DNA from 3 places in the Sphingopyxis sp. YF1 genome. Region 3 is predicted to be linked to each of the others. Evidence: predicted binding sites of a transcription regulator. Region 3 holds the regulator's gene; each other region holds the start of a gene.
What was found. Region 3 encodes LexA, which represses DNA repair genes until DNA is damaged. Its sites were predicted from a motif close to GTTCCNCNCTTGTTCT; they were not measured.

Region 1 (8,213 bases), 440 kb from region 3:
TTCTCGCGCGCGCCCAGCGCGATCCAGCTCGCCAGCGGCGGCCCGACCAGCCGCGCGACGGCATCGCCGCCCGTCGAAGCGGCGCGTCCCGCAACATAGGCCTGTGCCGCCTTCCAGTCGGATCGGCGCATCGCATCGACGATCAGGACAAGCTGCGCATCGAAACGGCGGTCGCCCGCCTGCCATAACAGCCCCGCGGCGCTGCGCGCGGCGGCAAGGTCGCCCGCCTCGATCGCCTGTTCGAGCATCCGCCCGCGCAGTCCTGGCAGGTTCGGCGACGCGCTCGCCACCGTCGTCAGCGCGGCGAGTGCCAGCTGCGGATCGCCGGCATCCTCGGCCAGCGCGGCACGCGCTAGTGCGCCCAGCGTCGCACGTTCGCCTTCGTCGGCGCCGGCCGTCGAAGGGGTCAGGAACGTTGCGATCGCGACAAGCGCCGCGACCGATGCGCCGGCCTTACATATTCGGGTAATTGGGGCCTCCGCCGCCTTCGGGAGTGACCCAGTTGATGTTCTGGGTCGGATCCTTGATGTCGCACGTCTTGCAATGCACGCAATTCTGCGCGTTGATCACGAACTTGGGATCGCCCTCGTCCTGCCCGACGATCTCGTAGACACCCGCCGGGCAATAACGCTGCGCGGGCTCGTCGTAGAGCGGCAGATTATATTCGACCGGGATCGTCGGATCCTTGAGCTGAAGATGAACCGGCTGATCTTCCTCGTGGTTGGTGTTCGAAAGGAACACCGAGGAGAGACGGTCGAAGGTCAGCACGCCGTCGGGCTTCGGATAGTCGGGCTTCGGCATCTGGTCGGCGCGATAGAGCGACGCATTGTCGGGATGGTGCTTCATCGTGAAGGGCACGCGAACGCCCAGCGTTTCGAGCCACATCGTCATGCCCGAGAGGATCGTTCCCGCGAGATCGCCCCATTTTTCGACCAGCGGCAGTACGTTGCGGACGACGCTCAGCTCCTTCTTGACCCAGCTGTCGTCATAGGCGTCCTGATAGGCGGTGAGCACGTCGCCCTCGCGGCCCGCGGCCACCGCAGCAAAGGCGGCCTCGGCGGCCATCATGCCCGATTTCATCGCGGTGTGCGTGCCCTTGATCCGCGGCACGTTGAGGAAACCCGCGGTGTCGCCGATCAGCGCACCGCCAGGGAAGGCCAGCTTCGGCACCGACTGATAGCCGCCGTCGCTGATCGCGCGCGCGCCGTAGGAGATGCGCTTGCCGCCCTTGAGGATCTTCGCGATCTCGGGGTGCGTCTTCCACTTCTGCATTTCCTGGAAGGGCGAAGTGTGCGGGTTGCGATAGTTGAGCCAGGTCACAAAGCCCAGCGCGACCTGCCCGTTCGCCTGGTGATAGAGGAAGCCGCCGCCGTTCGAATTTTCGTCAAGCGGCCAGCCCTGCGTGTGGATGACGCGGCCCGGTGCATGATTCGCGGGATCGATGTCCCACAATTCCTTGATGCCGATGCCATAGACCTGCGGCTCGCAGTCGCTGTCGAGCGCGAACTGCGGCTTGAGCATCTTGGTCAGGTGTCCGCGGACGCCCTCGGCAAAGAAGGTGTATTTGGCGTGGAGTTCGAGTCCCGGCGCATAGTCGGGCTTGTGGCTGCCGTCGCGCGCGATGCCCATGTCGCCCGTCGCGACGCCCTTCACCGAGCCATTCTCGTTATAGAGGATTTCGGCCGCGGCGAAGCCGGGGAAGATTTCGACCCCCAGCCCCTCGGCCTGTTCGGCAAGCCAGCGGCACAGATTGCCGAGGCTGCCGGTATAGGTGCCCTTGTTGTGCATGAAGCCCGGGGTGATGAAGTGCGGCACGCCGAACTTCTTCGTCTTGGTCAGGACCCAATGCTGATTGTCGTTGACCGGCACTTCGGCGAGCGGGCACCCCTGCGTCCGCCAGTCGGGAATCAGTTCGTCGAGCGACCTGGGGTCGATGACCGCCCCAGACAGGATATGCGCGCCGACTTCGGATCCCTTTTCGAGGACGCAGACCGACAATTCGCTGCCCGCTTCATTCGCCTGCTGCTTGAGGCGGATCGCCGCCGAAAGCCCCGCCGGCCCTGCGCCGACGATGACCACGTCATAGGGCATCGATTCCCGTTCGCTCACCGCAAATACCTTTCTGCCGTCCCCGCGCCGATCATTCATCGTGTCCGGCGCTCATTCTGTCACGATTTCCGATGCCCGCCAATTGACGCGTCCGTCAACCGCCTGTTTGAAACAATTTCATGGGTGGGCAACAATCGGCCTTGCTGGCGGAAAGCTATTGCGACTGGTGGTCGCTTGCGGGTGTCGACGCGCTCGTCGGCGAGGCACCGGCGGGCTGGCTCGCCGTGCCCGCGGCAAACGACGCGGCACCCAAGCCGCGGATCATCGTTGCGGCCGAACCCGAACCCCTCCCGCTGCCCGCGGCGCTTCAGCGGCAGGAAGCCGTCGACGCCCCCGCCGAAAAGGGGCCCGTCGAGCTTCCCGAGGACTGGGACGCCTTCCGCATCTGGCTCGCCGGGCATCCCGACGTGCCGGGCAGCCAGTGGGACGCGCGCCGCGTGCTCCCGGTCGGCGAGGCCGGTGCGCCGCTGATGCTGCTCACCGCCTGGCCCGAAATCGACGACCAGCGCGACGGAACCCTCTTCAGCGGCCCCGCGGGCAAGCTGCTCGATGCGATGCTCGGCGCGATCGGCATGACACGCGACGCCTGCTATCTGGCCAGCCTTGCTGTCACGCGCCCCCCCGGCGGGCGCTGCGACGCCGAGGCTGCGGCCGATCTCGACCGGCTGCTCTGGCACCACTTGCGCCTCGCGCGGCCCGGCCGGCTGCTCCTTGTCGGCAGCGACATCACGCGAATGGCGGCGAAGATCGCGCTACCCGACGCACGCGGAAGGTTACTCGATATTAACCAAGATGGCAGCAAGATGGAGGCGGCGGCAGTCGCGCACCCCGCGATGCTGCTGGCCCGGCCCGCGCACAAGGCGGCGGCCTGGGATAGCCTCAAACTGTTCAACCGGGGACGTTGACAGATGAAAAATATGACCGCGGCGCTCGGCGCCACCCTGCTTCTTTCCGCCACCCTGACCGCGGCGCCCGCGCTCGCCGCCGACGCCGCCTTTCCGCTGGCATCGGCGCCGCAGACGGTACCGTCGGTGTTGTCGTCGAAGCAGAAACAAACCTATTCGCAGGTCGTTGCCGCGATCCGCGGCCAGCGCTGGGCGGAAGCGAAGGCGCTGCTCGACGGTGCCGACAACGGTCCGCTGAACGATTTCCTGCGCGCCGAACTGCTGACCGCGGCCAACAGCCCGCGCGCCGAGGTCGCCGACATCATGCCGATTCTGGCGCGATCGCCCAGCCTGCCGCAGGCCGAGCAGCTCGGGCGCCTCGCCGCACGCCGCGGCGCGACCGATGTCCCGACGCTGCCGGCGCAGGCGCGGCTGAGCTGGTCGGGCAGCGCCCCGCGGCGCGTCGGCGCGAACAGCGTCAACGACCCCTTTGCAAACGGCCTCTCGAGCAGCATTCCCGAGCGAATCAAAAACGACGATCCCGCCGGCGCCGAGGCGCTGCTCAACGCGGTGATCGACAAGCTCTCACCCGACGCCCGCGCCGAATGGACGCAGAAGGTCGCCTGGTCCTATTATATCGAAAATGACGACCAGAGCGCGCTGCGGCTGTCGCTGGCGTGCACGCAGAGCAGCGGGCCATGGGCGACGCAGGGTGCATGGGTTCAGGGGCTCGCGGCGTGGCGGCTCCACGACTATCGCACCGCGCTCGTCGCCTTCGACCGCGTCGCGAAGGAAGCGCCCGACAGCGAATTGCGCGCGGCGGGCCATTACTGGGCCTCGCGCGCCGCGATGGCGGCGGGCGAACCCGCATCGGTGCAGCAGCGCCTGCGCGCCGCCGCCGCGAACGAGGAAACCTTCTACGGCCTGCTCGCCGCCGAAACGCTCGGGCAGGCGGCGGTCCACCAGCAGCAGAATGTCCGCGCCGACCGCAGCGCCTGGCGCGCGCTCGAGGATCAGCCCAACGTCCGCGTCGCGATTGCGCTGGCAGAGATCGGCGAAGAAAAATATGCCGACGCGGTTATCCGCCACCAGGCCCGCATCGGCCGCGGCGACCAGCACGAACAGCTGATCGGGCTCGCGGGGGCGCTCAGCCTGCCCGAAACGCAGCTCTACCTCGCGCACAACACCCCGCAGGGCCGCAAGCTCGCCGCCGCGACGCGCTATCCGCAACCCAGGTGGGAACCGAACGGCGGCTGGCGCGTCGACCCGGCGCTGGTCTTTGCCCACACGTTGCAGGAATCGCGCTTTCAACGCGCTGCGGTCAGCGGCGCGGGCGCCATGGGTCTGATGCAGGTGCGCCCGGGCACCGCGCGCGACCTCGCGCGCTGGAACGGCGACGCAGCGGGGCCCGGCGATCTCAAATCGCCCGCGGTCAACATGGATTTCGGCCAGCGTTACCTCGAATATCTCAGCCGCGACGGCTCGACCGGCGGCCAGTTGCCCAAGGTGATCGCCGCCTACAACGCCGGCCCCGCGCCGATCGCGCGCTGGCAGAGCGAAATCCGCGATCAGGGCGACCCTTTGCTCTACATGGAATCGATCCCTTATTGGGAAACGCGCGGCTATGTCGGCATCGTGCTGCGCAATTACTGGATGTACGAGGCGCAGCAGGGCAAACCCTCGGTCAGCCGCGCCGCGCTCGCGCAGGGCAAATGGCCGCGCTTCCCCGACAGCAAGGACCGCGTCCGCCTGAGCTACGCCGGCAGCCTCGCCAATGCCGATTGACGAAAGTCTGGCGTTCAGGCCGGTCCGCATCGCCGTCCTGACCGTTTCGGACAGCCGCAGCGCCGCCGACGACCGGTCCGGCGACACGCTCGTCGACCTGCTCACCGGTGCCGGCCATATCCTCGCCGACCGCGCGATCATCCCCGACGAAAAGTCGCTGATCGTCTCGCGCCTGCACAACTGGATCGACGACGCAAGCGTCGACGTGGTGATCACCACCGGCGGCACCGGCGTCACCGGCCGCGACGTGACGCCCGAAGCGCTGCACATGCTCGACGGCAAGGACATTCCGGGTTTCGGCGAATTGTTCCGCTGGCTGAGCTACCAGAGCATCGGCACCTCGACGATCCAGTCGCGCGCCTGCGCGATCGTCGCACGCGGCACCTATATCTTCGCGCTCCCCGGCTCGACCGGTGCGGTGAAGGACGCGTGGAACGGCATTCTCGCGTCGCAGCTCGACAGCCGGCACAAGCCCTGCAACTTCGTCGATCTGATCCCCCGGCTGACCGAATAACAACCATATTAGTCATCCCCGCGAAAGCGGGGACCCAGAGCGAAATTGCGCTAACCCTAGCTGCTGGAACTGGGTTCCCGCTTTCGCGGGAATGACGATGGAAGAGAAATGTTCTTTCTTTGTTCCATTCGGCGCTATATCCTCGCCAAGTGGAATCGCCCAAACCCCTGCCCCCGATCGCCGGCCGCGGCGCGCCGACCAACCTCCGCCCGACGCGCACCGGATCGCTCGCCCGCGAGGCCGACGGCGACTGGCTCGATGCGGCCGAGGGGATCGACGGCGAGGCACCGCGCCTGCGCACCTCGGTGACCGTCGAGCATCCGAAAACGATCATCGCGCGCAACGCATCGCCCGACATCGGCTTCGACCGCTCGATCAATCCCTATCGCGGTTGCGAGCATGGCTGCATTTACTGCTTCGCGCGCCCGACCCACGCGTTTCACGACCTGTCGCCGGGGCTCGACTTCGAAAGCCGATTGTTCGCCAAACCCGATGCCGCGAAACTGCTGCGCGCCGAACTCGCCAAGCGCAACTATCGGGTCGCGCCGATCGCGATCGGCACTAACACCGACGGCTACCAGCCGATCGAGCGCGAGTGGGGGATCACGCGCGCGATCATCGAGGTGCTCGCCGAAACGAAACATCCGCTGATCATCACCACCAAGTCCGACCGGCTGCTGCGCGACATCGACCTGCTCGCCGCCATGGCGCGCGACGATCTGGTCGGCGTGGCGGTATCGGTCACGACACTCGATCCCGGGGTCGCGCGCACGTTAGAGCCACGCGCGCCGCACCCGCGTCGCCGGCTCGCGGCGATCCGCGCGCTGATCGACGCCGGAGTGCCGACGCAGGTCAATATCTCGCCGATCATCCCCGCAATCACCGACCACGAGATCGAGGCGATCATGAAGGCGGCAGCCGAAGCCGGGGCGATCCGCGCCTCCTGGATATTGATGCGCCTGCCACACGAGGTCGCGCCGCTGTTTCGCGCCTGGCTCGCGGCACATTACCCCGACCGCGCCGACAAGGTGATGCACATGGTCCAGGACATTCGCGGCGGCCGTGACAATGATCCGAATTTCTTTTCGCGGATGAAGGGGCACGGCGTCTGGCCGCAGCTCATCCGCCAGCGCGTCAAGCGCGCCGCGCGCGAACATGGCATGGACCGCAAATTCCCGCCGCTGCGCAGCGACCTGTTCCGCCCGCCCGAACGCGACGGGCAGATGGAGATGTTCTGAAGCCCAACCCAAATCCGTTCGTGCCGAGCCTGTCGAAGCACCGTTTTTCTGTCGCGTTACCCCGAAGAAACAACGGCCCTTCGACAAACTCAGGGCAAACGGCATTTGGGAATTTAGGCCTCCGCCAGCGACCGCAGCCGGTAATCCTTGTAATCGTCGCGCAGCTGACGCTTCAATATCTTGCCCGTCGCGGTGTGCGGCAGGTCCTCGACGAAGATCACCTCGTCGGGCAGCCACCATTTCGCGACCTTGTCCTTCAGATATTCGACGATCTCCGCCTCGTTCACTGCGGCGCCGGGCTTGCGCACGATCAGCAGCACCGGGCGCTCGTCCCATTTGGGGTGGAAGACGCCGACCGCCGCGGCTTCCTGCACCCCGGGGGCGCCGACCGCGGCATTTTCCAGCTCGATCGAGCTGATCCACTCGCCGCCCGACTTGATCACGTCCTTGGCGCGGTCGGTGATCTGCATGACGCCGTCGGGGTGGATCACCGACACGTCGCCGGTGTCGAACCAGCCATCATCGTCGGCGGCATCCTCGCCGGCCTTGAAATAGCGCTGGATGATCCACGGCCCGCGGATCTGCAACCGCCCGCTCGTCTCGCCGTCGCGCGGCAGAATATTATCCTCGTCGTCGACGATGCGCAGCTCGACCCCGAACGGCGGGCAGCCCTGGCGGCAGACGATGTCGACGCGCTCGTCGAACCCCATCTCGTCCCAGTTCCACGGGCGCTTGCCCATCGTCCCGATCGGGCTCGTCTCGGTCATGCCCCACGCGTGGCCGACGTCGACTCCCGCCTTCATGAAGCGTTCGATCATCGCGCGCGGCGCCGCCGACCCGCCGATGATCACGCGATAAAGCTTGCCGTAGCCGATCCCCGTCGCGTCCATATGCGCGAACATCGCGAGCCACACGGTCGGCACCCCGGCGCTGTGGGTCACGCCTTCCTCGTGCATCAGGTCGCACAGCACCTGCGCGTCGTTGGTGGCGGAAAAGACGAGCTTCGCCCCTACCGTCGCCGCCGCAAAGGGAATGCCCCAGCTGTTGGCGTGGAACATCGGCACGATCGGCAGGATCACGCTGCGGTTCGACATGTCGAACACGTCGGGCTGGATTTCGGTGATCGCGTGGATCACGTTCGAGCGGTGCTCATAGAGCACGCCCTTGGGATTGCCCGTCGTGCCGCTGGTGTAGCAGAGACCGACCGGATCGCGCTCGTCGAGCTCGACCCATTCGAAGCGGCCGTCCTCGGCGTCGATCAGGTCGCGGTAGGAAAGAAAGCCGTCGCGCGCCGGCGCGTCGAACAGGATGAAATGCTCGACCGTGGGGAGCTGGTCGCGCAGCCGCTCGACGATCGGCAGGAAGGCCGCGTCGAACAGCAGCACGCGATCCTCGGCATGGTTGACGATATAGACGAGCTGCTCGTCGAACAGCCGCGGATTCACCGTGTGGAGCACCCCGCCCATGCCCGCGCTGCCGTACCAGCTGACCAGATGATGGCCGTGGTTCATCGCCAGCGTCGCGATGCGATCGCCCTTCCGCATGCCGAGCCGCACCATCGCCGCGGCGAAGCGGCGCGCGTCGGTACCGACCTCACCCCAGCTCGATCGCGTCATGCTCCCGTCGGCCCAGCGCGAAACGATCTCGCGCCCGCCATGCTCGCGCGCGACATGGTCGATCAGG
Region 2 (8,213 bases), 380 kb from region 3:
ACTGGATTGCAGCGTGAGCGCTTGATTGCCTTTGCAGCTTCAGCGTCGAAAAGATATTTCGTATTCCGGATTAAGAAGCGTGATGGATCGGAGCGCCAAATTGCTCATCCTGCGAAACCCTTGAAGGGGATTCAGCGTTGGCTAAATTCTAGGGTTATCAAATCTTGGAAAGTGCATGACGCGGCGACTGCATATCAGCGAGGGGCTAGCATTAGATTAAACGCGCTGAGGCATGCGGAAACAAACTTTACGCTGCGAGTAGATTTCAAAGACTTCTTTCCTTCATTCCAGGCAAAGGGAATTGAGAAATTCATTTCAGACCAACCGAATGGAGGGAAAAAATTCGACAAGGTGGACTTAAAATTCATTACTGATATTATCACTCGAAATGGGAGATTGACAATAGGCTCTCCATCATCTCCTTTTATTACAAATGCGATGATGTATTCATTCGACGAAGAGGTATCGCTTTTTTGTGATGCTTCAGGTCTTGTATACACTAGATATGCAGATGATATTTTTGTATCGTCCCATAATCCGGGGAATCTGGCGCAGGCTTATGATTTCCTATGCTCTGCGGCTAATAAATTTCCTTATGCCAATCTTTCAATCAATCACAATAAGACTAAATTTCTTTCTAGAAAATACAGGAGGACAATAACTGGTATTGTTATCACTTCAGATCGGAAAATTTCGATTGGGAGGCCAAGAAAAAAAGAAATTAAATCATTAATTAACTCTTATATTTATGGTAAATTGGATGATGAAAAAGAGATGTACTTGAAGGGTATGGTTTCTTTTGCCTGTGATGCCGACAATGTTTTTTTTCTAAGTCTCGAAAAAAAATACGGGAAGAAAGTCATGGGCAGGCTAATAGGATAGCCATGTATGGCATCCAGACGTGGCGAGAACGAGAATATGAGCCTCATCATCGGCCACGTCATCCTTACCCCCGCGCATCGCGAGCGCATGATCGCGCTCGGCGCCGACCCCGGATCAAGTCCGGGATGATGGGGTGCGCTGTCGCCGCAGCCACCCGCGATCCGCATCCATGCCGTTGAGGATATCACCGCGAAGCTGATGGGAGCTTGGGAAGATCATCTCACGCAAAGACGCGATGATGGTGGTTCGCGGTGTCGCGTGGCGCGCCGGGCCGCTCGCGGACAGGGAGTCGCACAAAGACACGAAGGCACAAAGATCACCCGCTTCCGTTCGCCCTGAGCTTGTCGGAGGGTCGCTCTTTTCCTTCGCCATGCAAGGAAGAGGTGCTTCGACAAGCTCGGCACAAACGGGGTTGTGGAGGCACTTCGTGCCTTCGTGTCCCTTCGACTGCCTTGCAGGCGCGCAGGACAGGCTTCGGGTGAGACATCCCTTTTTCGTCCTTCTTCCCGCCTTTGCGCCCCTTCGACGGCCTCGGCAGGCGCGCAGGACAAGCTTCGCGTGAGATAGACCTTTCCCGAACCATCCCGGCCTCCTCGAGCGGGGCCGGAGGGACCATGCCCGTTCCCGCCGGGGTCGCGGGAGCCGTGGTGACGAAATAGGGACGCGCGGCCCCAAAAACGCTTTCCTACATTATGTCGCTGTGCCAGCGTTGCGCGTGGCTGGGGCATTTCATCGACGAACGGGCGGCCGCCCCGGGGCGGACTGGCGCCGCGCATGCGCGGGCGGCGGATCGCGAGGGGCGCCATGGAAGGGGTACGTGGCGTGACCTTTGTGACCTTTCGACTGTCGATGCGCGTCCACGGGGCGGCTGGCGGCCGTGCGAATCGCGGGGGCGTATGAGCGGGTTCGAATTCGTCTTTTCGCTGTTCGGGCTGATCCTCGGCCTCGCGCTCGCCGAGGGGCTGGGCGGGCTGGCGCGCGCGCTCAAGGCCAGCCACCGCGTCCGCATCGGCTGGCCGACCGCGCTGCTCGGCCTGTTCGTGTCGTGCGACGTCGTGACCTTCTGGATGTACGGCTGGGCGGTGCGCGACCTGATCCCGATCAGCTGGCCCGTGCTGTTCGGCGGCTTCCTCGTCACCGCGACCTATTATGTCGCGGCATCGCTGGTCTTCCCCGACGATCCCGAGGAATGGACCGACCTCACCGCGCATTTCGACAAGCATCGCCGCAAGGTGATCGGCGCGCTGCTGCTGTGCAACGCCGCGCTGGTGGCGACGGTCCTCGCGCTCGACGGCATGCCGGAACTGACCCTGCGCCGCGCGGTGGTGACCTGGAGCTTCTTCCCCGTCGCCGCGCTGGCGATCGCGACGAAGGACCGGCGCGTGGCCGTCGCCTGCCTGCTGTGGCTGATCGCGCTCTATCCGCTGTCGGCGGTGTGGCATTGATGACTCCCTCCCGCGGGCGGGAGGGGGAAGGGCCTATTTCACTGCCGCCAGCAGCGGTGCCAGATATTGCCCGGTGAAGCTGCGCTTTTCCTTGACCACCTCTTCGGGCGTCCCCGCGGCGACGATCTCGCCGCCCTTGACCCCGCCTTCGGGGCCGAGGTCGAGGATGTAATCGGCGGTCTTGATGACATCCAGATTATGCTCGATCACCACGACGCTGTTGCCCTGGTCGACGAGCGCCTGGAGCACTTCGAGCAGCTTCCTGACATCCTCGAAATGGAGGCCGGTGGTCGGCTCGTCGAGGATGTAGAGCGTCTGTCCGGTCGAGCGGCGGCTGAGTTCCTTGGCGAGCTTCACCCGCTGCGCCTCGCCCCCCGACAGCGTCGTCGCCTGCTGCCCGACCTTGATATAGCCGAGCCCCACGCGGACGAGCATCGCCATCTTGTCGCGGATCGCGGGCACCGCCTTGAAGAAGTCCGCGGCGTCCTCGACCGTCATGTCGAGCACGTCGGCGATGCTGTGCCCCTTGAACTTCACCTCGAGCGTCTCGCGGTTGTAGCGTTTGCCGTGGCACGTCTCGCACGTCACATAGACGTCGGGCAGGAAGTGCATCTCGATCTTGATCAGCCCGTCGCCGGTGCAGGTCTCGCAGCGCCCGCCCTTGACGTTGAAGCTGAAGCGCCCGGGCTTGTACCCGCGCGCCTGGCTTTCGGGCAGCCCCGCGAACCAGTCGCGGATGATCGTGAAGGCGCCGGTGTAGGTCGCGGGGTTCGAGCGCGGGGTGCGGCCGATCGGCGACTGGTCGATGTCAATGACCTTGTCGCAATGTTCGAGCCCCGACAGGCTGTCGTGCGGCCCCGCGACCATCCGCGCGCCGTTGAGCACGCGCGCCGCGCTGGCGTAGAGCGTATCGATGATCAGGCTCGACTTGCCCGATCCCGACAGGCCGGTGACGCAGGTGAAGGTGCCGAGCGGGATCGTCGCGGTGACATTGTTGAGGTTGTTCGCGCGCGCGCCCTTGAGCACGAGGTCGAAGCCATTGCCCTTGCGCCGGTGCCCCGGCACCTCGATCCGCTTCGCACCGGTGAGGTACGCCGCGGTCAGGCTCTTCTTGTTCGCGAGCACCTCGTCGAGCGTGCCCTGCGCGACGATCTCGCCGCCGTGCAGCCCCGCGCCGGGGCCCATGTCGACGACATAGTCGGCGTGGCGGATCGCATCCTCGTCATGCTCGACGACGATCACCGTGTTGCCGAGGTCGCGGAGCCGCTTCAGCGTCGCGAGCAGCCGGTCGTTGTCGCGCTGGTGGAGCCCGATGCTCGGTTCGTCGAGGACGTAGAGCACCCCCGACAGCCCGCTGCCGATCTGGCTGGCGAGGCGAATGCGCTGGCTCTCGCCACCGCTGAGTGTGCCGCTGGTGCGGTTGAGGTTGAGGTAGTCGAGTCCGACATTGTTGAGAAAGCCGAGCCGCTCGTTGATCTCTTTCAGGATCGCCTTGGCGATCTGGCGCTGCGTGTCGTTGAGCTTTTCGTCGAGGCCGGCGAACCAGCGGAGCGCGTCGGCGACGCTGCGCTGCGCCGACATGCTGATGTTCTCGCCCGCGATCTTGACCGCGAGCGGTTCGGGGCGCAGCCGCGCGCCGTGGCACGTCTCGCACGGCTGCGGCGTCTGGTATTTCGACAGCTCCTCGCGCATCCACGCGCTCTCGGTCTGCAGCATCCGGCGGCCCAAGTTGCCGATCACGCCCTCGAATGCCTTCATCGTCGTGTAGCTGCGCTTGCCGTCCTTGAAGGTCAGTTCGACGGGCTTGCCGCCGGTGCCGTAGAGGATGATCAGCTGCACCTCGCCGGGCAGGTCCTGCCACGGCGTGGTCATGTCGAAACCATAGGCTTTGCCGAGGCTTTCGAGCACCTGCATATAGTAAGGCGAGGGCGGGTTCGATTTCGCCCACGGCACCACCGCGCCCTTTTTCAGGCTCAGCGCATGGTTGGGGACGACGAGGTCGGGGTCGAACTCCTGCCGCTCGCCGAGCCCGTCGCACGCGGGGCACGCGCCCTGCGGCGCGTTGAAACTGAACAGCCGCGGTTCGATCTCGGCGATCGTGAAGCCCGACACGGGGCAGGCGAATTTTTCGGAGAAGATCAGCCGGTTCGCAGGGATGCCCGCGCCCTTCATCGCGCCGCCGGTGTCCTCCTCCTCGCGCCCCGGCACGGGGCCGTCGGCGAGGTCGACATAGGCGAGCCCCTCGGCGAGCTTCAGCGCGGTCTCGAAGCTGTCGGCGAGCCGTGTTTCGAGACCCTCACGCACCGCGATACGGTCGACGACGACCTCGATGTCATGCTTGTATTTCTTGTCGAGCGTCGGCGCGTCGCCGATCTCGTAAAATTCGCCGTCGATGCGGACGCGCGTGAAGCCGTCCTTCTGCCACTGCGCGAGTTCCTTCTTATACTCGCCCTTGCGCCCGCGCACGACGGGAGCGAGCAGATAGGCGCGCGTGCCCTCGGGCAATTCCATCACGCGGTCGACCATCTGGCTGACCGTCTGCGCGCTGATCGGCTCGCCGGTGGCGGGAGAGTAAGGAATGCCGACGCGCGCCCACAAGAGGCGCATATAGTCGTAGATCTCAGTGACCGTCGCGACGGTCGAGCGCGGGTTGCGGCTCGTCGTCTTCTGCTCGATGCTGATCGCCGGCGACAGCCCGTCGATATGCTCGACGTCGGGCTTCTGCATCATCTCGAGGAACTGGCGCGCGTAAGCGGAGAGCGACTCCACATAGCGCCGCTGCCCCTCGGCATAGATGGTGTCGAAGGCGAGGCTCGACTTGCCGCTGCCGCTGAGACCGGTGATGACGACGAGCGCATCGCGCGGCAGGTCGACGTCGATGCCCTTCAGATTATGCTCGCGCGCGCCGCGCACGGAGATGTGGGTGAGACTCATGGGAGGGGTGTGTTCCAGATTTGTTCTTGGGGCGCAAGGGCGTTTGCGACCGGCGACGGTCTAGATAGGAAGCGCAGGTGTGACCCGCAACGCCGCAGCCCGATCCGGGCTTTCCACCAACTCCCCAAAGGCTTCGACCAATGTCGGGCGGCTCGCTTGACCAGCACCGCCGCCGGGCGGACAACCGCCCCATGTCCGCCGCCCGACGGGAACGGGATGGCGCACGATAAGGAGCTGGGGAAATGAAGAGACTTTTGACCGGGGCCGCGGGCCTCGCGATGGCGGCGGCGTTTGTGGCAGGGCCCGCGCTGGCGAAGGATGCGGTGCCGACCGCGGCCCATGGTGCCGAAACCGGCGATGCGCCGGGTGCAAAGGGCGGCGATGACGCGTCACTGACGGCGCTGACCTTCGGCAAATGGGGCGTCGACCTGACGGCGCGCGACACGAGCGTCAAGCCGGGCGACGATTTCGACCGCTTCGCCAACGGCGGCTGGTCCGCGCGCACCGAAATTCCGTCGGATCAGGCTTCGGCGGGGGTCGATTACGACGTCTACAACCTCACCCAGCGCCAGCTGCGCCAACTCGTCACCGGTGCTGCCGCGACGAGCCAGGTCGGCGGGCTGTTCCAGAGCTTCATGGACGAGGCGCGCGCCGAGGTGCTCGGCGCCAAGCCGCTGATGGCCGACATCGCGGCGGTCGCGGCGATCGGCGACAAGAGCGCCATGGCGCGCTTCATGGGCCAGTCGCAGGGCACGTTCGGCGCCTCGATCGTCGGCGGCGGCCCCTATGCCGACACCGATGATCCGACGGTCAACGTGCTGTGGCTGGGACAGGGCGGGCTCGGCATGCCCGAACGCGAATATTATCTCTCCGACGATTTCAAGCCGCAGCGCGACGCCTATCGCGCCTATGTCGCGCGCACGCTGAAGATGGTCGGCAACCCCGACCCCGAAAAGGCCGCCGACGCGGTGCTCGCGTTCGAGACCGAAATCGCGAAGGTCAGCTGGGCGATCGCCGACCGCCGCGATATCGGAAAGATCAACAACCCGATGTCGTCGGCCGAGCTCGCCGCCTATGCGCCGGGGCTCGACTGGACGGCATGGTTTGCGGGCGCGGGCATCGCGCCGCAGAAGCGGATCATTGTCAATGAGAATACGGCCATCCGTGACATCGTCGCACTCTATGCCAGGGCACCGCTCGACACGATCAAGCTGTGGCAGCAGTTCCACGTCGCCAACGGCGCCGCGCCCTATCTGTCGAAGGCCTTCGTCGACAGCCGTTTCGACTATACCAAGGTGCTGAGCGGCGTCGGCGAACTTCGTCCGCGCTGGAAGCGCGGACTGACGCTGGTCGACGACAGCCTCGGCGAACTGGTCGGGGAAACCTATGCGAAGCAATATTTCCCCGCGAGCGCCAAGGCGAAGATGGAGGCGCTGGTTGCCAATCTGAAGCTCGCGATGGGCGACCGCATCCGCGCCAACAGCTGGATGGCGCCCGCGACCAAGGAAGCCGCGCTCGCAAAGCTCGGCAAGATGGACGTGATGGTCGGCTATCCCGACAAGTGGCGCGACTATGGCGCGCTCAAGATCGATCCCGCCGACCTGTACGGCAACGTCAAACGCAGCTCGGCGTTCGAATATGCCTATGCGCTGGCGGATATGAACAAGCCCGTCGATCGCAAGAAATGGGCGATGAACCCGCAAGAGGTGAACGCCTACAACGGCGGCCTCGAGAACAAGATCGTCTTTCCCGCAGGCATCCTGCAAGCGCCCTATTTCAGCGAGAGCGTCGACGATGCGGTCAATTACGGCGCCATCGGCGCCGTCATCGGTCACGAGATCATCCATGGCTTCGACGACCAGGGGCGCAAGATCGACGCCAATGGCGCGGTGCGCGACTGGTGGACACCCGAGGATGCCGCGAAGTTCGACGCCGCGGCCAAGGCGTTCGGTGCGCAATATGCGACCTATGAGGCCGCACCGGGCGCGTTCATCAACCCCGAACTGACGATGGGCGAGAATATCGCCGATCTGGCGGGGCTCGAGGTCGCCTATGACGCCTATCACCGCTCGCTGGGCGGCAAGGAGGCGCCGGTGATCGACGGGCTGACCGGCGACCAGCGCTTTTTCCTCGCTTTCGCGCAGGCCTGGCGCACCAAGCAGCGCGAGGATGCGGTGAAGCAGCAGGTTGCGAGCGACCCGCACAGCCCGGCGCGCTGGCGCATCATTGGGCCGGTGCGCAACATCGACAGCTGGTACCAGGCGTTTGCGATTGATGCCGGCGCCAAATATTATCTGAAGCCCGAGGATCGGACGAAGATCTGGTAAACGGCTGCTATCCCGATGATGGTGCGGGGGCGGCCGTCGGCCGTCCCCGCACCATCATCGCCGCAAGCGACAGCGCCGCGCCGACGATGACGAACAGCGCGGGAAAGCCGCCGAGCACCGACATCATGCGGATGCCGTCGATCCCCGCCGCCGCGACGAGCACCATCGCGACAAGGCCCACCGTCACGCCCCAGACCGCCTGCACCCACAGCGGTGCCTCTGGTCGTTCGGGCGAAATGCCATGCGTGGATAGCGCGCTCATTGCCGAGACGTTGGCGTCGGCGCCCGCGACGTAGGAAAGGAAGATGGTGAAGAGCACGATCCCCGTCACCACCGGCCCGCCGCCGAGCGCATGGAACAGCCCGAACAGCACCGGGTCGGGGCCCCGTTCGACGAGCAGCGTATAGAGGCTGGCGCCGCTCTGCTGGTCGATCAGGATCGTCGCGCCCGCGATCGCCGTCATCCACACCGCGCCGAACAGTGCGGGCAGGACGAGGTTGAACAGGATGAAGGCGCGCACGCTGTAGCCGACCGCGAGCCGCCCGAGGAACAGCGCGGTGACCGGGGCCCAGGCCATCCAGTTCGCCCAGTTGAAGATCGTCCATTGCCGGTGCCAGTCGCGGTC
Region 3 (8,213 bases):
TCGTCAATGCCTGCGACAGCAGGCGCCGGTCGCAGACGAGGGGTTCGATTTCCTCGGGAACCTCGACGCTGAAAACGATGTCGGGCTTGGCGACCTCGAACAGGAACACCGCCTGCCTGACGATGTCGCGAAGATCCTCGACGCCGAAGGTCGGCTTGGGCATGCGCGCGAAGCTCGAAAACTCGTCGACCATGCGGCGCATGTCGTGGACCTGGCGGATGACCGTGTCAGTCAGCTTGCGGAAGGTCGCCTGATCGCCCTCGACCTTGTCGCCGAAGCGGCGCTGCAGGCGCTCGGCGGCGAGCTGGATCGGGGTCAGCGGATTTTTGATCTCGTGCGCGATGCGGCGCGCGACGTCGGACCAGGCCGCGCGGCGCTGATCGAGCAGTTGCTGGGTGATATCCTCGAAACTGAGCACGAAACCGTCGCCCTGCGCGACCGCCTTCGCCGCCAGCGTCGCGGGTTCGGCGTGCTGCCGCGCGAGTTGCACGACGCCCTCGCGCTCGTCGCCGGTGATCAGCTGCGCAAGTTCGGGCGCGACCTCGGCGAGCGGCTGCCCGGTCAGTTCTTCGGCCTTGATGCCGATCAGCCGCTCGGCGGCCGCATTGGCGAGCAGGATGCGATGTCCGGCGTCGACCGAAACCACCGCCGACGAGACGCCGCTGAGCACCGCCTCGATGAAGCTGCGCCGGGCCTCGATCTGCTCGTTGGCGCTGACCAGCGCCCCCGTCTGCCCCTGGATCTGCTCGGTCATGCGGTTGAAAGCGCGCGTCAGGACCGAAATTTCGTCGTCGTGCGCGGTCGGCGTCACGCGCACCGACAAGTCGCCCTCGGCGGCCGTCTGCGTCGCACCGACGAGCGTGCCGAGCGGACGAACGATACGGTCGGCGACGAGGATCGCCGCGACCACCGCGAGCGCGAGTAGCAGCAGCGAACCGAGATAGAGCGCGCCGTTGAACTGCAGCTGGAGCTGCTGCGAGCGCGCGAACAGCGCGTTATAGTCGGCGAGCACCGTGCCCGCGCGCACCGACTGCTGGAAACCCGGGACGTTGAAATCGCGCGACGCGTAGAGATAGGCGCGGCGGGTCCCGGGCAATTTGGTCGCGGCCTCGATCCGGTCCGACTGGCGGACGACGACGACTTCCTCGCCGGCGTCGAGGCGCGTGACCATCGCAGGCTGGAGGCGGTTCTCGGCGGCGCGATTGTCGGGATCGATCGCCGCCGCGGTCCGCGCCACGCCGTCGGCCCCGATTTCGATGATCGCCGATTCATTGAGGTTCCGGACGACCACCTGCTGGAGGTAGAAGCTCGAAAAATCGGGCGCATCGGTCCGCACGCGTTCGAGCACATTGCCGAGGTCGGTCGCCATTGCGACGGTGTTCGCCGCGACCTCGCGCTGATTCTCCTGGTAATAGCCTTCGGCAAGCCCCGCGGCATTTTCGAACATGCCGCGCGACCGGTCGGAAAACCAGAAATCGACGCCGAACTGGAACAGCAGCGACGCGAAGATCACCACCAGCAAGGTCGGCGTCGCGGCGATCAGCGAAAAGAGCGCGACGAGCCGGACGTGCAGGCGACCGCTGCCCCCCGCCATCGAGCGCATCGCGCGCGCGCGCGCCACGCGGCTGCCGATCAGCACGATCAGCGCCATCGCGGGCACCAGATTGACCACCATGATCGCGGCGACGAGCGCGGGCGTGAGCAGCCGCTCGCTCTGCGCGTCGCCGGTGACATAGATATAGGTCGCGATGCCGACGCTGATGATCACCGCGAGCGCGTAATATTCGGGCGCGGCAAACTCCCACGCCCTCGCGCGCGGGGCCGGTTGACCGGATTCGCCGTCGCTTGCCAAGGGAACGCTGGTCGCCATTGTTGCCTTGCTACGACAATCCTGTTGCATAGAGAACACACAAAGTGCGCGATGAACACAGTTCGCCGCGAAAACGGCTTCGGCGAGATGGGTTCCGGGCGTGTTACGCGTGCAAATCCGGTATCACCCCGGGTCGACCGGACGCCACGTCGGCCTCCCATCGAACGCGCAATCGCTCGCTTCGGGTCATCGCCCGCCATGCTATTTGCGAAAGACCGGAATGGGGTGGAAAGCGGCCATTCTTCTCCCCTCCCGCAGGCGGGAGGGGCCGGGGGTGGGCCAGCAACGGTGCGATGCCCACCCCGCTGCGACTAGGAAACAAGTTTCCAAGTCTCGCTACCCCTCCCGCCTGCGGGAGGGGGAATCAGATCAATCCTTAGGCGTCAGCAATCGGTCGCTTTCTGCCAATCTTCCGTGTCGCGTAGCGATGGGGAGGGGGACCGCTGCCGCAGGCGGTGGTGGAGGGGCCGCAACGCTGCGTCCTTCGCCCCTCCGTCAGCGCGGCGCGCTGCCACCTCCCCATGGCCTGCGGCCACAGGGAGGATCACCGATGTCCGCAACCGGTCGAAAGCGGTCATTCATGCCAATCCAGATCGAATGACCGGAAATGACCGAATCCAGCCCTCCGTGAACCCCGGCGAAAGCCGGGGTTCATTGCAGAAAAAACGCCGGGTTCGTGCCGGCATTCTGGGCCCCGGCTTTCGCCGGGGTGCACATCATCCAACGCCCGCAACCGGCCGCAAGCCGCCGATCAAGGTGGTGAACCGCGGTGAACCACCATGCGTCGCAGAGCCAGCCTCGCTCCTCCCACCGACACGGGGCGGGAGAGGACGATGATGAGACCGTTTTCGGTGATGCCGCACCGATCGCCCTTGCCTTTCGCATCCCGCCTTGCTTCGCTGGCGGACGATGGCAAAGACCCCGACTCATCTCGACGACACCGGCGCTGCGCATATGGTCGATGTCGGCGCCAAGCCCGCGACCGCGCGCCGCGCCGTCGCGGCGGGGCGCATCACCATGTCGGCCGAGGCGCTCGATGCGATCCGGGCCGGCAACGCCCCCAAGGGCGATGTGCTGTCGACCGCGCGCATCGCCGGGATCATGGCCGCAAAGCGCACGTCCGACCTTGTCCCGCTGTGCCACCCGCTCGCGCTCAGCAAGGTCGGAATCGATTTTACCTGGCTCGACGACGGGATCGGCGTCACCGCGACCGCCGCGACCACGGGCCCGACGGGGGTCGAGATGGAAGCGCTCACCGCCGCCTCGGTCACGCTGCTCACGCTCTATGACATGGCGAAGGCGCTCGACCGCGCGATGGTGATCGAGGGACTTCGCCTGCTCGAAAAGAGCGGCGGGCGTTCGGGCGACTGGCGCGCCGCATGAGCGCATGGCTGCCGGTCGAAGAGGCGCAGACGCGGCTGCTCGCGCTCCGCCCCCCACTGCTACCAGAAAATGTCGATTGTTCCAAAGCGTTTGGCCGCTATCTTTCAGGCGATATCGCGGCAGGGCGCGACCAGCCCGCCGCGGCGCTGTCGGCGATGGACGGCTATGCGATCCGCTTCGACGACCTGCCCGGCCCATGGGCGATTGCGGGTGAGATTCCCGCAGGCGCGGTGCCGCATCAACCGCTCGCTCCGGGCGCGGCGATGCGCATCTTCACCGGCGCCCTGCTCCCCGACGGCGCCGATACCGTGGTGATCCAAGAGGATGTCGCCGCCGACGGCGCGACATTGAGGCTGACCTGCGACGGCCCCGCCACCCGCGGCCAGCATGTTCGCGGCCGCGCGGGTGATTTCGCCGCGGGCACGCCGCTCCTGTCCGCCGGCACGCGCATTACCCCCGGCGCGATCGCCGCGGCGATCATGGGCGGCGCGGCGCAGATCGCGGTGGGGACCTGCCCGCGCGTCGCGATCCTCACCACCGGCGACGAACTCGTGCCGCCGGGGCGTCCCCTCGCCCCCGGGCAGATCCCCGACAGCAACGGCGCGATGCTCGCCGCGATGCTCGCCGGCGCGCCCGCCGTGGTCACGCCGCCGCTCCACGTCGGCGACGATCGCCGCGTCATGGCCCGGGTTCTGGGGGATCTGGCGCGCCATCATGACGTCATCGTCACCGTCGGCGGTGCGTCGGTCGGCGATCACGACCATGTCCGCGGCGCGCTCGACGACGCCGGGGGACGGCTCGACTTCTGGAAGATCGCGATGCGTCCGGGCAAACCGCTGATCGCGGGCACGATCGGCGACGCCCTGCTGCTCGGGCTTCCGGGCAATCCCTCGTCGGCTTTCGTTACGGCGACGCTGTTCCTGCTCCCGCTCGTCCGCCACCTCGCGGGCGCGCGCGACCCGCTGCCGGTCATCCGCCACGCGCCGCTCGCCGCCGCGCTAGGTCCGGGCGGCGGGCGGCGCGACTATCTGCGCGCCCGCCTCGCCGGCGGGATGCTCGAGCTTCTGGACAGCCAGGACAGCGGGCAGACGCGGCCGCTCGTCGCTGCCACCGCGCTGGTTCTTCGCGAAATCGGTGCCGCGCCGCGCGCCGCGGGTGATCTCGCGGCCTACATCGACATCGCTTGACAAGTTCCGCTCTGTTCCACTATCGTTCCCCTTATGTCCGATGCCGGCATCATGGAGAACGCCCGATGTTGACCGCCAAGCAGCATGAACTGCTTCACTTCATCCAGCAAAAGCTCGACGCGAGCGGCATTTCGCCGTCGTTCGAGGAGATGAAGGAAGCCCTCGGCCTCAAATCCAAATCGGGAATCCATCGTCTTATCAGTGCCTTGGAAGAACGCGGCTTCCTTCGCCGCCTCCCCAACCGCGCGCGCGCGCTCGAAGTGGTCAAGCTGCCCGAGGGTGGCAAGACCGCCCATGCCGCCGTGCGCAACGATAGCGACAATGTCGTGCCACTGCGCAAGCCCGCCCCGCAGCTCAAACCGATCGCCGCGAACGACGTGATCGAGGTGCCGCTGCACGGCAAGATCGCCGCGGGTGTGCCGATCGAGGCGTTCGAGGATCACAATAATCTCGCGGTGCCCGCGGCACTGCTCGGTTCGGGTGAGCATTATGCGCTCGAAGTGTCGGGCGATTCGATGGTCGAGGCGGGGATTTTCGACGGCGACTATGCCCTGATCCAGAAAGCGAGCACCGCGCGCGAGGGCGACATCGTCGTCGCGCTCGTCGACGGGCAGGATGCGACACTCAAATATTTCCGTCGCGAAGGTCGGATGATCCGGCTCGACCCGGCGAACAGTGCCTATGAACCGCAGCGCTACGAAGCCGAACGCGTCATCGTCCAAGGGCGGCTGTCGGGACTGCTTCGTCGTTACCACTGACCTGCGGCGGGCGCCGCCACGGATGCGCGTCGCCCGGGTCCAGTGCGCCGACGGCGCGCGGGCGCTGGCCCAGGTAGAGCGCCAGCCCGCCGGTCTGCGGCAGTGTGTCGCGATCGATCGTCAGCCAGCGGCCGGCGCATTCGCGCGGCAGCCAGCGCTCGCTGATCACCACGTCGGCGGCGGCGCAGGCCGCGGCCATGTCGGCTCCCTCGATGCGGTCGCGTCCGCGCGCGGCAAGGATGATCCGCCCGCGCTGTGTCCAGCGGCAGAAATCGCGGTTGCACGCGACATGGTCGAGATCGGCCAGCGCGACGAGCGGCGCGTCGATCCCCGCCGCCTCGGCCAGCGCATCGCGCGCATAGTCGCCGGCGCGGTCGCGCAGCAGGGCGTAGCTGCCGTCGGGGAGCGCCGCGGCGATATGACGTCCGTCGCCGGTGACCAGCAGGTCGGGACGCGGCTGGACGAGCAGCACCGCCATCCCCGCGATCAGCGGCACGAGCCCCGCCCGGCGCCAGCGCGTCTGCCAGAGCAGCATCCATAGTCCGCCGAACACCGCAAGCGCGAAACCCCACGCGGGAAACCGCGGCAGCGTCGCGACTGCGCCCGGGGCGTCCGCGACGCGGTGCGCGAGCGCGATCAGGCCGTGCAGCGCCTGTTCGGCGACCCACCAGAAGGGCGCCCCCAGCCCGACAGCATCGAAGATCAGGCCGAGCGCCTCCGCGGGCATGATCACAAAGGTCGTCAGCGGGATTGCGACGACATTGGCCAGCGCGCCGTAGAGCCCGGCCTTGTGGAAATGGAAGAGCGCGATCGGCGCCAGCGCCACCTCGACCACGAGTCCGGTGATCAGCAGCCCTGCGATCGCGCGCGCCAGCCGGAGGGGCCAGGGCTCGTCGCGCCGCATCAGAAAGCCGCGCATCGCGCGCGCCTGGTGCAGCGCGATGATCGCGGTGACCGCGGCGAAGCTCAGCTGGAAGCTCGGCCCTGCGAGCGCCTCGGGGCGCCAGACGAGCACGAGCAGCGCCCCCGCCGCGACGAGCCGCAGCGTCAGCGCCTCGCGCCCGAGCAGAAAGGCGACGAGCACGAGCAGCGCCGCGATGAACGAGCGCAGCGTCGGCACCTCGCCACCCGCGAGCAGCGTATAGCCGCCGCCCGCCAGCGCGGCGAACGCGGCAGCGAGCGGCAGTACGAGCCCCCTGAGCGCGAGCCAGCGGCTGAACGCGAGCAGCCGCATCGCGAGCAGCATCGCGAAACCGACCACCGCGGTGACGTGCAGCCCGCTGATCGACAGGAGGTGCGCGAGCCCGCTGCGCCGCATCGCTTCCTCGTCGGCGGGGTCGATCGCGCCGCGGTCGCCGGTGACGAGCGCCGCCGCGATGCCCCCCGCCGACCCGTCGACGCGGCCGTGGATATGCCCGGTCAGTCGCGCGCGCAGCGGCGGCGCCCCGCGCCCCGCCTCCGGCGCACGGCCGATCGTACCGAGCACGGTGCCGACCGCGCCGAGCCGGTCGAACCACGCCCGCTGGGCAAAATCATAGCCCCCCGGCAGGCTGGCGGTCGGCGGTGGCATCAGCCGTGCGCGCAGCCCGACCCGTTCGCCCGGCGCCACATCGCCCGCTTGCCCTATGGTCGCGGTAAGGCGCAGCCGCGGCGGCAGGTCGGTGCGCGCCAGCGGCAGGGCGATCAGCCGCACCTGCTCGCGCGCCGGCAACGCCTCGACGCGCTCGACGCGCGCCGAAAATTCGGTGGTCAGCGGCTGGACAAGCACCGGCGCGGCGACCCACAGCGCGCGTACCCAGATCAGCAGCAACCCCGTCGCGGCGACCGCGCAACCGATCGCGACCGTACGGCCCAGCCGCCGCCGCCAGCCGAGCAGCCACCCGGCGAGCATGCCCGCGCCGAGGAGGAACAGCGCGCCGGTCCAGTGCCATGCGGTCGGCAGCGCGAACCACGCCGCGATCCCCGCGCCCAGCGCGACGGGCAACCAGAGCGCGATCCGTTCGCGCTCGGCATCGAGCCGGGTTTCGAGCCAGTCGGCGCACCGCCGCAGCGCCGCGGCGATGCCGGTCGCAATGGGCGTTTGAAGCGGCCTTGTCGCCATGCTAGGGGCACCCCCGAACCCCGCCCCGGCCTCCCTGCCGGGGCCGGCAAAGTGAGTGAAAGAGGCCTTGGTGGCAACCGAAAATCAAGCAATCGCAGGCGAAGCGACCGGCGCCGACGTGGTGACGCGTTTCGCGCCCTCGCCCACCGGATATCTCCATATCGGCGGCGCGCGCACCGCGCTGTTCAACTGGCTGTTCGCGCGCCATCATGGCGGCAAGTTCCTGCTCCGGATCGAGGACACCGACCGTGCACGCTCGACCGACGCCGCGATCGACGCGATCCTCGACGGCATGCGCTGGCTCGACCTCGATTGGGACGGCGACACCGTGTACCAGTTCGCGCGCGCCGACCGTCACGCCGCGGTTGCGAACGAGCTGCTCGCGAAGGGCGAAGCCTATCGCTGCTATCTGACGCAGGACGAGCTTGCCGCGATGCGCGCCGAGGCACAGGAAAAGCGCCTGCCCTTCCGCGTCCGCAGCCCCTGGCGCGACCGCACCGACGGCGATCCCGCCGCGCCGCACGTCATCCGCCTGCGCGCGCCGCAGGAGGGCGCAGTGACCATCGCCGACAAGGTGCAGGGTGACGTCACCGTCCAGAACGCCGAACTCGACGACTTCATCCTGCTGCGCAGCGACGGCACCCCGACCTACATGCTCAGCGTCGTTGTCGACGACAACGACATGGGGGTGACGCACGTCATCCGCGGCGACGACCATCTCAACAACGCCTTTCGCCAGCTCGGGCTGATCCGCGCGATGGGCTGGCGCGAGCCCGTCTATGCGCACGTCCCGCTGATCCACGGCGCCGACGGCGCCAAGCTGTCGAAACGCCATGGTGCGCTCGGGGTCGACGCCTATCGCGACGAAATGGGCTATCTGCCCGAGGCGGTGAACAATTACCTCCTCCGCCTCG

Region 1: EAO27_RS10630 (PA0069 family radical SAM protein) is a predicted target of LexA. The motif match lies at 5,403-5,418, and genes of this name have one in related genera.
Region 2: uvrA (excinuclease ABC subunit UvrA) is a predicted target of LexA. The motif match lies at 5,273-5,288, and genes of this name have one in related genera.

Annotation. Positions count from the first base shown of each region.
Region 1 covers NZ_CP033204.1:2,189,871-2,198,083, forward strand. The annotation lists gene EAO27_RS10605 (tetratricopeptide repeat protein) at 1-290, opposite strand, end outside; gene EAO27_RS10610 (electron transfer flavoprotein-ubiquinone oxidoreductase) at 454-2,109, opposite strand; gene EAO27_RS10615 (uracil-DNA glycosylase family protein) at 2,229-3,014, shown strand; gene EAO27_RS10620 (lytic transglycosylase domain-containing protein) at 3,018-4,778, shown strand; gene moaB (molybdenum cofactor biosynthesis protein B) at 4,768-5,292, shown strand; gene EAO27_RS10630 (PA0069 family radical SAM protein) at 5,469-6,530, shown strand; gene EAO27_RS10635 (long-chain fatty acid--CoA ligase) at 6,644-8,213, opposite strand, start outside.
Region 2 covers NZ_CP033204.1:1,364,665-1,372,877, forward strand. The annotation lists gene EAO27_RS06665 (retron St85 family RNA-directed DNA polymerase) at 1-882, shown strand, start outside; gene EAO27_RS20915 (hypothetical protein) at 889-1,011, shown strand; gene EAO27_RS06670 (hypothetical protein) at 1,779-2,327, shown strand; gene uvrA (excinuclease ABC subunit UvrA) at 2,361-5,261, opposite strand; gene EAO27_RS06680 (M13 family metallopeptidase) at 5,504-7,588, shown strand; gene EAO27_RS06685 (BCCT family transporter) at 7,596-8,213, opposite strand, start outside.
Region 3 covers NZ_CP033204.1:1,747,820-1,756,032, forward strand. The annotation lists gene EAO27_RS08485 (ATP-binding protein) at 1-1,870, opposite strand, end outside; gene moaC (cyclic pyranopterin monophosphate synthase MoaC) at 2,780-3,253, shown strand; gene EAO27_RS08495 (molybdopterin molybdotransferase MoeA) at 3,250-4,440, shown strand; gene lexA (transcriptional repressor LexA) at 4,506-5,198, shown strand; gene EAO27_RS08505 (ComEC/Rec2 family competence protein) at 5,152-7,299, opposite strand; gene gltX (glutamate--tRNA ligase) at 7,391-8,213, shown strand, end outside.